2 linked regions of the Allosaccharopolyspora coralli genome follow. The protein of the gene in region 2 interacts with the protein of the main gene of each other region in a pairwise test. Links are inferred from orthologs where the notes say so. Each region holds a gene or a part of one and is shown on either strand. Other genes may lie near its edges.

Evidence for each region. The genes of interacting proteins can lie anywhere in the genome.
Region 1: the proteins of GIY23_RS03960 (region 2) and ileS interact in binary tests that used the Escherichia coli proteins (3 or more experiments, as listed by UniProt). The link is inferred for Allosaccharopolyspora coralli from one-to-one orthologs.

The regions. Positions count from the first base shown.
Region 1 is NZ_CP045929.1:3,500,407-3,505,501, reverse strand. The notes cover bases 1-3,705. They hold ileS (isoleucine--tRNA ligase), read left to right. Parts: upstream 1-310; coding sequence 311-3,505; downstream 3,506-3,705. Outside these bases: GIY23_RS16340 (hypothetical protein), read left to right, coding at 3,770-3,973; lspA (signal peptidase II), read left to right, coding at 4,032-4,646; GIY23_RS16330 (RluA family pseudouridine synthase), read left to right, coding at 4,688-5,095. UniProt on the Escherichia coli protein: Catalyzes the attachment of isoleucine to tRNA(Ile). As IleRS can inadvertently accommodate and process structurally similar amino acids such as valine, to avoid such errors it has two additional distinct tRNA(Ile)-dependent editing activities.
Region 2 is NZ_CP045929.1:824,332-829,942, forward strand. Bases 1,173-4,002 are described here. They hold GIY23_RS03960 (substrate-binding domain-containing protein), read left to right. Parts: upstream 1,173-1,997; coding sequence 1,998-3,008; downstream 3,009-4,002. Other genes in these bases: GIY23_RS03955 (ABC transporter permease), read left to right, coding at 1,173-1,969. Also shown: GIY23_RS03950 (sugar ABC transporter ATP-binding protein), read left to right, coding at 1-929; more of GIY23_RS03955, read left to right, coding at 959-1,172; GIY23_RS03970 (glycoside hydrolase family 172 protein), read left to right, coding at 4,650-5,611. UniProt on the Escherichia coli protein: Part of the ABC transporter complex RbsABC involved in ribose import. Binds ribose. Also serves as the primary chemoreceptor for chemotaxis.

The DNA of each region.
Region 1 (5,095 bases), 2.7 Mb from region 2 along the record:
CCCGGAAATATGCGGTGGACCGCCCGGGTTACCCTGGGTACATCGGCGTCGATCCGGCCATCACCGGGGAGCCTCCGGAAGAACGGGCGTCCGCCCCACTAGACCCGGACGGGTTCGGCCCGTGACAGCCGACGACGAGCGGCCCTCACCGGGCGGGAATCGGTGGGTGGCAAGCGGGGTGGTACCGCGGAACGCGAGCCGGTCTGTGACCGGTCCTCGACGTGTCGTCCCCGTGGGAGCACGAAGGTGCTCGTACGAGGGAGACGACACACCTCGCCGAGGGGCGGGGTCGACGAGGAGCGCACCCGCGATGGCTTACCCCAAGGTCCATCTCCAGTCCGACGACAGCGCGAACGGTGTCGAGGCACAGCCGTCGTTTCCCGAGATCGAGCGCCGGGTCCTCGACTTCTGGGCGAAGGACGACACGTTCCGGGCGAGCGTCGACAACCGCGAGGCGGGAAGGAACGGCGCGAACGAGTTCGTCTTCTACGACGGTCCGCCGTTCGCCAACGGCCTGCCGCACTACGGCCACCTGCTCACCGGCTACGTCAAGGACATCGTGCCGCGCTACCAGACGATGCGCGGCCGCCGGGTGGAGCGCCGGTTCGGCTGGGACTGCCACGGTCTGCCCGCCGAGGTGGAGGCGGAGAAGCAGCTCGGCATCACCTCGAAGTCCGAGATCGAGCAGATGGGCGTCGCCGAGTTCAATGCGGCCTGCCGTGCGTCGGTGCTGCGCTACACCGGCGAGTGGGAGGACTACGTCACCCGGCAGGCGCGCTGGGTCGACTTCGAGTACGACTACAAGACGCTCGACCTGGACTACATGGAAAGCGTCATGTGGGCGTTCAAGTCCTTGTGGGACAAGGGTCTGGTCTACGAGGGCTTCCGGGTGCTTTGGTACTGCTGGCGTTGCGAGACGCCGCTGTCGAACACCGAGACCCGCATGGACGACGTGTACCGGCAGCGCCAGGATCCTGCGGTGACCGTGGGGTTGCGGTTGCGGGTGCCGGACTCCGAGCTCGACGGCGCGCAGGCTCTGGTGTGGACGACGACCCCGTGGACGCTGCCGTCGAACCTCGCCGCCGCCGTGCATCCCGAGATCGAGTACGTGCTCGTGGAGACCGTGAGCGGCGACCGCTACCTGCTGGCAGAGGCGCGTTTGGCCGCCTACGCCCGCGAGTTGGGCGAGGACGCCGCCGATCGCGTCGTGGCTCGATACACGGGCTCGGAGCTGCTCGGGCTCGCGTACGACCCGCCGTTCGACTTTTTCGCGGGCCGGACGAACGCCCACCAGGTGCTGTCGGCGGACTACGTGACCACCGACGACGGTACGGGCATCGTGCACATCGCCCCCGCCTTCGGTGAGGAGGACAAGGTGGTGACCGACGCCGCAGGCATCGAGCCGGTGGTGCCGGTGGACTCGCACGGCTGCTTCACCGCCGAGGTGGCCCCGTACGCGGGGCAACAGGTCTTCGACGCGAACAAAGCCATCATCCGTGACCTGAAGGAAGCTGGGCTGCTGCTGCGGCACGAGACCTACGACCACCCGTACCCGCACTGCTGGCGCTGCGACAACGCGCTGATCCAGCGTGCGGTGTCCTCGTGGTTCGTGGCTGTCTCGCAGTTCCGGGACCGCATGGTGGAGCTCAACCAGCGGATCAACTGGGTTCCCTCGCACATCCGCGACGGGCAGTTCGGCAAGTGGCTGGAGAACGCGCGCGACTGGAACATCTCCCGGAACCGCTACTGGGGTTCGCCGATCCCGGTGTGGGTCTCCGACGATCCGGCGCACCCGCGCTGTGATGTCTACGGCTCGCTGGAGGAGCTGGAACGCGACTTCGGTGTGCGGCCGACGGACCTGCACCGCCCGGGTATCGACGAGCTGACCCGGCCGAACCCGGACGATCCCACCGGCAGGTCGACGATGCGCCGGGTTCCGGAGGTGCTGGATTGCTGGTTCGAGTCCGGGTCTATGCCGTTCGCCCAGGTGCACTACCCGTTCGAGAACGCCGACTGGTTCGAGCACCACTATCCGGGCGACTACATCGTGGAGTACAACGGCCAGACCCGCGGCTGGTTCTACACGTTGCACGTGTTGGCGACCGCGTTGTTCGACCGGCCCGCGTTCTCGAACGTCTCGGCGCACGGCATCGTGCTGGGCCACGACGGCATGAAGATGTCGAAGTCCAAGCGCAACTATCCGGACGTCAACGAGGTCTTCGACCGCGACGGCTCGGACGCCATGCGGTGGTTCCTCATGGCCAGCCCGATCCTGCGTGGCGGTGACCTGGTCGTCACCGAGAAGGGCATCCGGGACGCCGTCCGCCAGGCGGTCCTCCCGCTGTGGAACTCGTGGTACTTCCTCGCGCTGTACGCGAACGCCGAAGGCGTCGAGGGACGGTCCAGTCTGGACAGTGACCACGTGCTCGACCGCTACGTGCTGGCCAAGACCCACGAGCTGGTCGGCGACGTCCAGGCCGCGATGGACGCGCTGGACCTCGCCGGGGCGACCCAGACGGTGCGGGAGTTCCTCGAGGTGCTGACGAACTGGTACGTCCGCCGTTCGCGGGAGCGGTTCTGGGCGGGTGACCGGGACGCGATCAACACGCTGCACACGGTGCTCGAGGTCACGTCCCGCGTGGTGGCTCCGCTGTTGCCACTGACCAGCGAGGCGGTGTGGCGCGGGCTCACCGGTGGTCGCTCGGTGCACCTCACGGACTGGCCGTTGGTCGACGAGCTGCCCGCCGATGCGGCACTCGTGCACGCGATGGACCAGGTGCGCGCGGTGTGCTCGTCAACGTTGGCACTGCGCAAGGGGCACAAGCTGCGCGTGCGGCTGCCGCTGTCGAGGCTGGTGGTGGCGACCCCGGAGGCGGAGGCGCTGAAGCCGTTCGCCGACATCATCCGCGACGAGGTCAACGTCAAGGAGGTCGAGCTGACCGACGACGTCGCCACTCACGGAAGCTTCGAGATCGCGGTGAACGCGCGCGCGGCGGGGCCGCGTCTGGGCAAGGACGTCCAGCCGGTCATCAAGGCGGTCAAGGCCGGCGACTGGAAGCGCACACCGGGCGGCGGTGTCGTCGCTGCCGGGATCGAGCTGGTGGAGGGTGAGTTCACCGAGCGGTTGGTCTCGACCGATGAGGGCGCGGCTTCGGCGTTGCCGAACGGGGCGGGTTTGGTGGTCCTGTCCACCGAGGTCACCCCTGAGCTCGCGGCCGAGGGTCTGGCCCGTGATGTCGTGCGGGTGGTGCAGCAGGCGCGGCGTGAGGCGGGACTGGAGGTCTCGGACCGGGTGCGGGTCGCGGTCACGGCACCCTCGGAGGTGCTCGACGCGGTGTCCGCACATCGCGAGTTCATCGCCGGGGAGACTCTCGCCGACTCACTCGAGACGAACGGCGCTTCCGGTGAACGGAACTCCGCGCTTGCGGACGCCACTGATTCGGCGAGCTCGTCGGGCACGGTGGGTGACGGGCTCGAGGTGAGCGTGCAGGTCGTCAAGGCCTGAGACGGCATCGGGGTCGCGTGTGGTCGCTCTGTGTGACTGGACCAGCCGGGCGGAGGCCTTGGTGGGTGCTGTGACCGGGGCTACTCTCTGAGACGGCGTGATGCCTGGGATGTCCGCGATATCGCACGGTGCCGCCGGGTGACTCGGTGTCCTCGCGTGGTCCGTCGGTGATCCTCGTCGGATGCGCGGCCTTCGCCGAGTCATGCGGGCAGTCGTGCTCCGGCGGGCACGTCGCGCCACTGACACAGAGGTGGTCGATGTCCGATGAGCACGTCACTCTCCCGCATGGCCGTCGCCGCGTTCGCGCTGGCTCCCGCGCTCGGGCTCTCCGCCACGTCCGAGGCCGCGGAACCCACACCCCCGGCGGAACGCTCGGCGACGATCGTGGCCGCCTACGGCGGACCCGACGATCGGGGTCCGGGTGGTGGCATGGGCTACGACCTGCTCGGGCGACTCCTGCGCTGGTGACGCCCACCCGGCGGGAGTGGCTGCGAGCGACGCCGGTGGGGTCGGGGACAATGGTGGCGTGAACGCCGAACAACCCGATCAGGACCCACCGGCGCCCGCGGAACGGGACACTCCCTCCGCACCCCGACCCCGGCGGCTGCTGCCGTTGTTGTTCGGTATCGCCGCGCTGCTGCTCGTCGTCGACGTCGTCACCAAGGTCGTCGCGGTGGCCGAGCTCGAGGGCGAGCCGCCGGTGGAGCTGTTCGGCGGGGCCGTGTACCTCGTGCTGTTCCGGAACCCGGGCGCGGCGTTCTCGCTGGCCACCGGGCTCACCTGGCTGTTGGCGCTGCTCGCGATCGTCATCGTCGGGGTGATCGTGTGGCTGGCCCGCAAGCTGCGTTCCACCGGCTGGGCGCTCGGGCTGGGACTGGTGCTCGGCGGTGCCTGCGGCAACCTCGTCGACCGGATCTTCCGCCAGCCAGGGCCGCTGCGTGGCCACGTCGTCGACTTCGTCTCGTTGTTCGCACCTGACGGCAGCGTGTGGCCGGTGTTCAACGTCGCCGACTCCGCGATCGTCTGCGGCGGCGCGCTCATCGTGCTGCTGACGCTGCTCGGCCGCGACTACGACGGCACGATCCACAAGAGCAAGCGCAAGCAACGCAGCGAGTCCGGCGCCGAGGGAGGCGAGCAGTGAGCGATCTGCGCACGCTTCCCGTCCCGGACGGTCTGGACGGGATGCGGGTCGATGCCGGCCTGGCGAAGCTGCTCGGACTGTCCCGCACGGTCGTCGCCGAGATCGCCGCCGCAGGCGAGGTCCACCTCGACGGTGATCCCGCAGGCAAGTCCGACCGGCTCGTCGCCGGTGCCTGGCTCGAAGTCTCCCTGCCGGAGGCCGGTGATCCGCTGGAGGTCAAGGCGGTTCCCGTCGACGGGCTACGGATCGTGCACCAGGACGACGACATCGTGGTCGTCGACAAGCCGATCGGGGTCGCTGTGCACCCGAGCCCGGGCTGGGAAGGTCCGACCGTGGTCGGGGGTCTGGCCGCCGCCGGCCTGCGCATCTCCACCTCCGGAGCCGCCGAGCGTCAGGGCGTGGTGCATCGGCTGGACGCGGGCACGACGGGAGTCATGGTCGTCGCCAAG
Region 2 (5,611 bases):
GACGAATCGCCAACCGGGCGACGGTGTTGCGCAACGGCAGGCACGTCGCCGAGTTCGACGCGCAGCGGATGACCGCTGACGAAGCCGCGGAGGCGATGGTCGGCCGTGAGGTCCGCACGATACTGCGGGACGAGCACGGCCCGGTGGGCGAGGACTTGCTGCGTGTCACCGGGCTGGCGGTCCGCCCGACACGCCCTCGGGTCGGCAGGCGCGAACCGGACGGCATCGACCTCACCGTCCGATCCGGGGAGATCGTCGGGTTGTGCGGCCTGCTCGGCGCGGGGCGCACCGAACTGCTCGAATCCCTCTACGGCGCGGGTTCCTCGGGGCAGTGGGACGGCACGGCGGAACTGGACGGCGCACACGTCCGGCCCGGGAGTCCCCGTGCCGCGCTGCGTCTGGGCATCGCGTTCGTGCCGGAGGACCGGCGCAGTTCCGGCCTCGTGCTCAACCACTCGGTGCTCGCCAACACCGTGGTCTCGATCGTGGACCGGCTCCGAACGGCGGGTCTGGTCCGACGCCGCTCCGAGGTGGCGGAGACGCAGCGCACCGTCGACCAGCTCAAGGTCAAGCTCGGCCGCATCGCCGACCCCGTCGGCACCCTCTCCGGCGGCAATCAGCAGAAGGTCGTCTTCGGCCGGATGCTGCTGACCGAGCCGAAACTGCTCCTGCTCGACGACCCGACGCGCGGCGTCGACATCGGGGCGAAAGCCGAGATCTACCAGCTGCTCAGCGAGATCGCCGGGCGCGGCATCGGCGTGCTGCTCGCATCGTCGGAACTGCCGGAGCTGGTCGGCGTGTGCCACCGCGTCGTGGTGTTGCGCGGCGGCCGCAGCGTCGCCGAGTACGAGACCGAGAACGTGACGGAGGCCGACTTGCTCGCCGCCGCGATGGGGGAGCGGGTCGGCACGGGGGGAGGTGCACGGTGAGCGAGACGCGCGACGAGGCGGACACGGCGGTGGCGACGGGAGCGTCGCCGAGTTCGCGGACCGGGTTGGTCGATTCGTTGTTCCGGTTCCAGAGCTTCTTCGGTCTGCTGGCCGTCTTCCTCGCGGCGATCGTGTTCTCGCCGCGCAACAGCGACGGGCAGATCCTGTTCCTCACCAGCGACAACCTGTTCAACATCACCCGGCAGGTCTCCGAGATCGGCATCATCGCGATCGGGTTGACCTTCGTCATCCTCATCGGCGGCATCGACCTCTCGGTCGGGTCGGTGCTCGGGCTCGCCGCCGTCGGCTCGGCGGTGCTGATGGTGGAGAACAACCTCGGCATGATCCCGGCGGTGCTGCTGGTCCTGCTCGCGGGCGCTGTGTTCGGGTTCCTGCAGGGGGCGGCGGTCGCGCTGCTCGGGGTGCAGGCGTTCATCGTGACGCTGGCCGGGCTGCAGATCGCGCGGGGGCTGGCGCGCATGTGGTCCGGCGGGGAGACGGTGCAGATCTCCTACGGCGACGGCCCCGACCAGGCGCCGATGGCGTTCTCGCTGCTCGGTGAGCGCACGTTCGGCGGTGTGGTGCCGATCCCGGCGATCATCTTCGCGATCGTGGCGGTGGCGGCGATCCTGTTCCTGCGCACCAGCGCCTACTCGCGGCACCTGTACGCGATCGGTGGCAACGAGAAGGCGGCACGGTTGTCCGGTGTCCCGGTGAACCGGGTGAAGATCACCGCGTTCGTCATCGCCGGCCTGTGTGCCGCGCTCGCCGGCATCGTCCACGCCGGACAGCTCAACACCGGCAGCCCGAACGACGGTATCGCCTACGAACTCGACGGCATCGCGGCCGTCGTGGTGGGAGGCACGAGTCTCGCCGGTGGACGCGGCTCGGTCGTCGGCACCATCGCGGGCGCGCTGCTTCTCGGCATTCTCAACAACATTCTGCAACTCAACAGTGTCGACACCGATATCCAGTTGCTCATCAAAGGACTCGTGATCGTGGCTGCGGCGGCTTTGCAGCGGCTCCGGCCCACGCAGTAGGAGACGGTCCACCCGGGAGGAATGCACGATGCGCAAGACGATGAAGTCCTGGATCGCCGTCGGGTGCGCCGCGGCCGCGTTCTCGGCCGCCGGTTGCGGAACCACCAGCCAGAACACCGGCCAGGTGCAGCCGCAGGACCCGACGCAGAACTGCCAGGGGCCGGACGGCAGGTACACGATCGGGATGAGCCAGGCGAACCTCGCCGAGCCGTACCGCGTCCGGATGGACGAGGACATCAGGAAGGCGGCCGAGAAGGTGCCGCAGTTCGAGGAGGTGAAGTTCCTCGACGCGGCGAAAGACAACTCTCAGCAGGTCAGTGACGTCGAAAGTCTGATGACCCAGCAGGTCGACCTGCTGATGATCTCGCCGAACGAGGCCGCGCCGCTGACCGAAGTCGTCAAGAAGGCCTACAACGAGGGGATTCCGGTGGTGCTGCTCGACCGCAAGGTCGAGGGCGACGCGTACACCACGTTCGTGGGCTCCGACAACACCGAGATCGGCCGTCAAGCCGGCCAGTTCTTCGCCCAGCAGCTGCTCCCCGACGGCGGCAAGATCGTCCAGATCAAGGGTCTGTCCGGGTCCACGCCCGCCGCCGAGCGGGAAGCGGGATTCAAGCAGGGCATCGAGGGCTCGAACATCGAGATCATCGACACCGTCGACGGCGAGTGGGAGCGCTCGGTCGGCCAGCAGCAGATGGACGCACTGCTGAAGGCGCACCCGCAGATCGACGCCGTCTACTCGCAGAACGACCCGATGGCCGAAGGTGCCTACCTCGCCGCCGAAGCCGCTGGACGGGTGCAGGACATGGAGTTCGTCGGCATCGACGGCCTACCGATCGAGTCCGGTGGCATCAAGGCGGTCGAGCAGGGTCGACTCGCGGCGACGTTCGTCTACCCGACGGGCGGGCAGGAAGCGGTCGAGGCCGCCAAGAAGCTCCTCGTCGACTGCGAGCAGGTGCCGAAGCAGCAGACGCTGCCGACGCAACTGGTGACGCAGCAGAACGCCGCCGAGGTGTACCAGCGGCTGAACCAGAACTGATCCGCGGGCAGGAGTGGGCGGTGTCAGTCGGTGGAAGCAAGTGAGCTGGTGAGGAGCTCGGTGAAGACTTCTGCTGGGGTTCGGTAGTCGAGTATACGGCGGGGGCGGTTGTTGAGTTCTTCGGCCACGGTGTCCAGGTAGGACTGGTGGTCGGTGATGTCGGTTGCTTTGGGGAAGTATTCGCGCAGCAGCCGGTTGGTGTTCTCGTTCGTGCCGCGTTCCCACGGCGAGTGCGGGTGGGCGAAGTAGATGTCGACGTCGGCGGCCAGCGACAACGCCGCGTGGCGTGCCATCTCCGAACCCTGATCCCAGGTCAGGCTGGTGAGCAGATGCGACGGCATGTCGTTGATCTTCGACAGGAGTGCGTCGTGGGTCGTGGTGGCGTCATGCCTGCCGTCGGGCAGCGCCACACAGCAGGTGTAGCGCGACGTACGCTCGACCAGGGTGGCCATGGCGGTTTTGCCGCCCTTGCCCACCACGAGATCCCCTTCCCAGTGTCCGGGCACCCTGCGGTCGGCGACCTCGGCCGGGCGTTTCGATCGAGCGCATACCCACGATCCGCGCACCCGAGCTGCGGGCCCGGCCACGGGAGCGCCGCTGGCTACGCCCCGAGCGCAGCCAGATGCCTTGACGAGCCAGTTCGCCGGTGGGCAGCGCATAGATCCAGGTGTAGATCGCCTCGTGAGACACCTGCCAAGCCTGCTGGCCCGGCCGTTCGTGCCGCAACCGGCCCGCGACCTGGTCCGGCGAGCAGCCCTCCCGCAGCTTGGTCGTGACCACCTCACGCAGCACCGGATCTGTATCCAGCTTGCGGATCTTCGGCCGCGCTCGTGCCGACGTGGCCTGTCGTACGGCTACCTGGGCCCGGTAATGCGCCCGGCCGCCATGGCGACGGATCTCGCGGCTGACCACGCTGGGATTCCGCTCGATCCGCTCCGCGATCACCGCCTGGTCCACGCCCTCGGCGATACCGCGCGAGATCTCTTCCCGATCGCCGCCCGTCAACATCGTGCGCTGTCCCACCCGGACACTCCTCGTCGGCCTTCCACACTCCACCGACGACATACCTACACCAAGATCACGTGCTTACACCGGTTGAGATCAAGGTGCGGCCGTTGCGTTCGCGCGGAACGGCCGCATTCTGCTGCCCGATTTCGTCGACGTGCTCACGTCGATTCTTTCGGGAACGGAACCCGGAGTTTTCGGAACCAGGGCCCGCCATTCACGGCCGCGGTCGCTCGGTGGCGCGGAATCGTGACCGAGATCGCCTCCCTGAGTGTCCGAACCTCCTCGGCGGTCCCCCGAACGGGAATGTGTCGACCACATGAGCTGTCCGGATTGAACACGCTCCGGCGTCTCATTGCTCCATCACGGCCATTCCTCCGGAAAACGCCCCGTGGTGGTTGCCGGAATTCACGGTGATCGGTGACCATCGAACGCAGATCATCATCGGCACCGGAATCGGAATGGCTTCCGACATCGGTGTCGATGCCCGTCCTTCGTCCGAACCGGCGAGCCGAGTGTCTCTGCTGCGGCCGGATTCGACGAATTCGAGTCGCACCACCATCGTGTCCCGGAGCCACACGCCTCGAGAAATCCACTGTGGAGTCTGCGGCCGGTCGGTGAGGAGTGGAGGCGAGCATGATGAGACGACGACGCGGGCTCCGGCGCTTCGGGGCTGTCCTCGCCATCGCGGCACTCGCGATGGTCACACCCGCCGCCGGAATCGACGGCGACACCGCACAGGCCCAGACCGACCCCGGCGCCTCTGCGAGCGCGGTCGGCTGGGACACCTACCGGAACATCGACGGCTTCTCCCAGCTGCGGGGGCAGGAGCGCAGCAGGCAGTTCTCCAGTTTCGCCGACGACGGCAGCAACAACGACGGTTTCCAGGGAACCTACTCGTGCCTGCGGCAGAGCGACCGCGGATGCGTCATCGCCGAACGGGAAGGCGCAGGCGAGGTGTCCTCGATCTGGCTGACCCGCGAGCCCTGGGGCGACGTCACCGGGACCGGCAACATCACCATCGAACTCGACGGCCGCACCGTCCTCGACGCCCCGCTGATCGACGTGGTCTCCGGCGAGGTGGGTGCGCCGTTCGTCTGGCCGCTGGTCGGCAACCCGGAGGACGCCGCAGGCGGCGTGGTCATCAAGGTGCCGATGCCCTACCGGGAATCGATGCGGATCACCACGGACGAGAACCCGTTCTTCTACCACGTCGACTACCGGACGTTCCCGAGCGCGGACGGGGTCCGGACCTTCGACCCCGCCGACCCCGCGACCGACGTGCTGAACAAGCTGCGCCGCTTCGGCGTCGCCGACCCGAAAACCACTGCGGACAACACCGACACCACGCGTCAGGACTTCACGCTGCCGCCCGGTGGTAGTACCGAGATCGCCGCTGTGGACGGACCCGCACAGATCAACCAGCTCCGGCTGCGACTGCCCCAGGTGGTGCCGAGCCCGCGGGTTGTCGACGACGGCCGAGCCTTCGGTGCCGCAGGCGGAAGCAGCTTCCGCATGGCCGTCGCGCCGGAGAACGAGGGGATTCGCATCGTCCGGCGATTCGATCCGCAGATCGCCGACCAGGTCGCGAGCCTGTC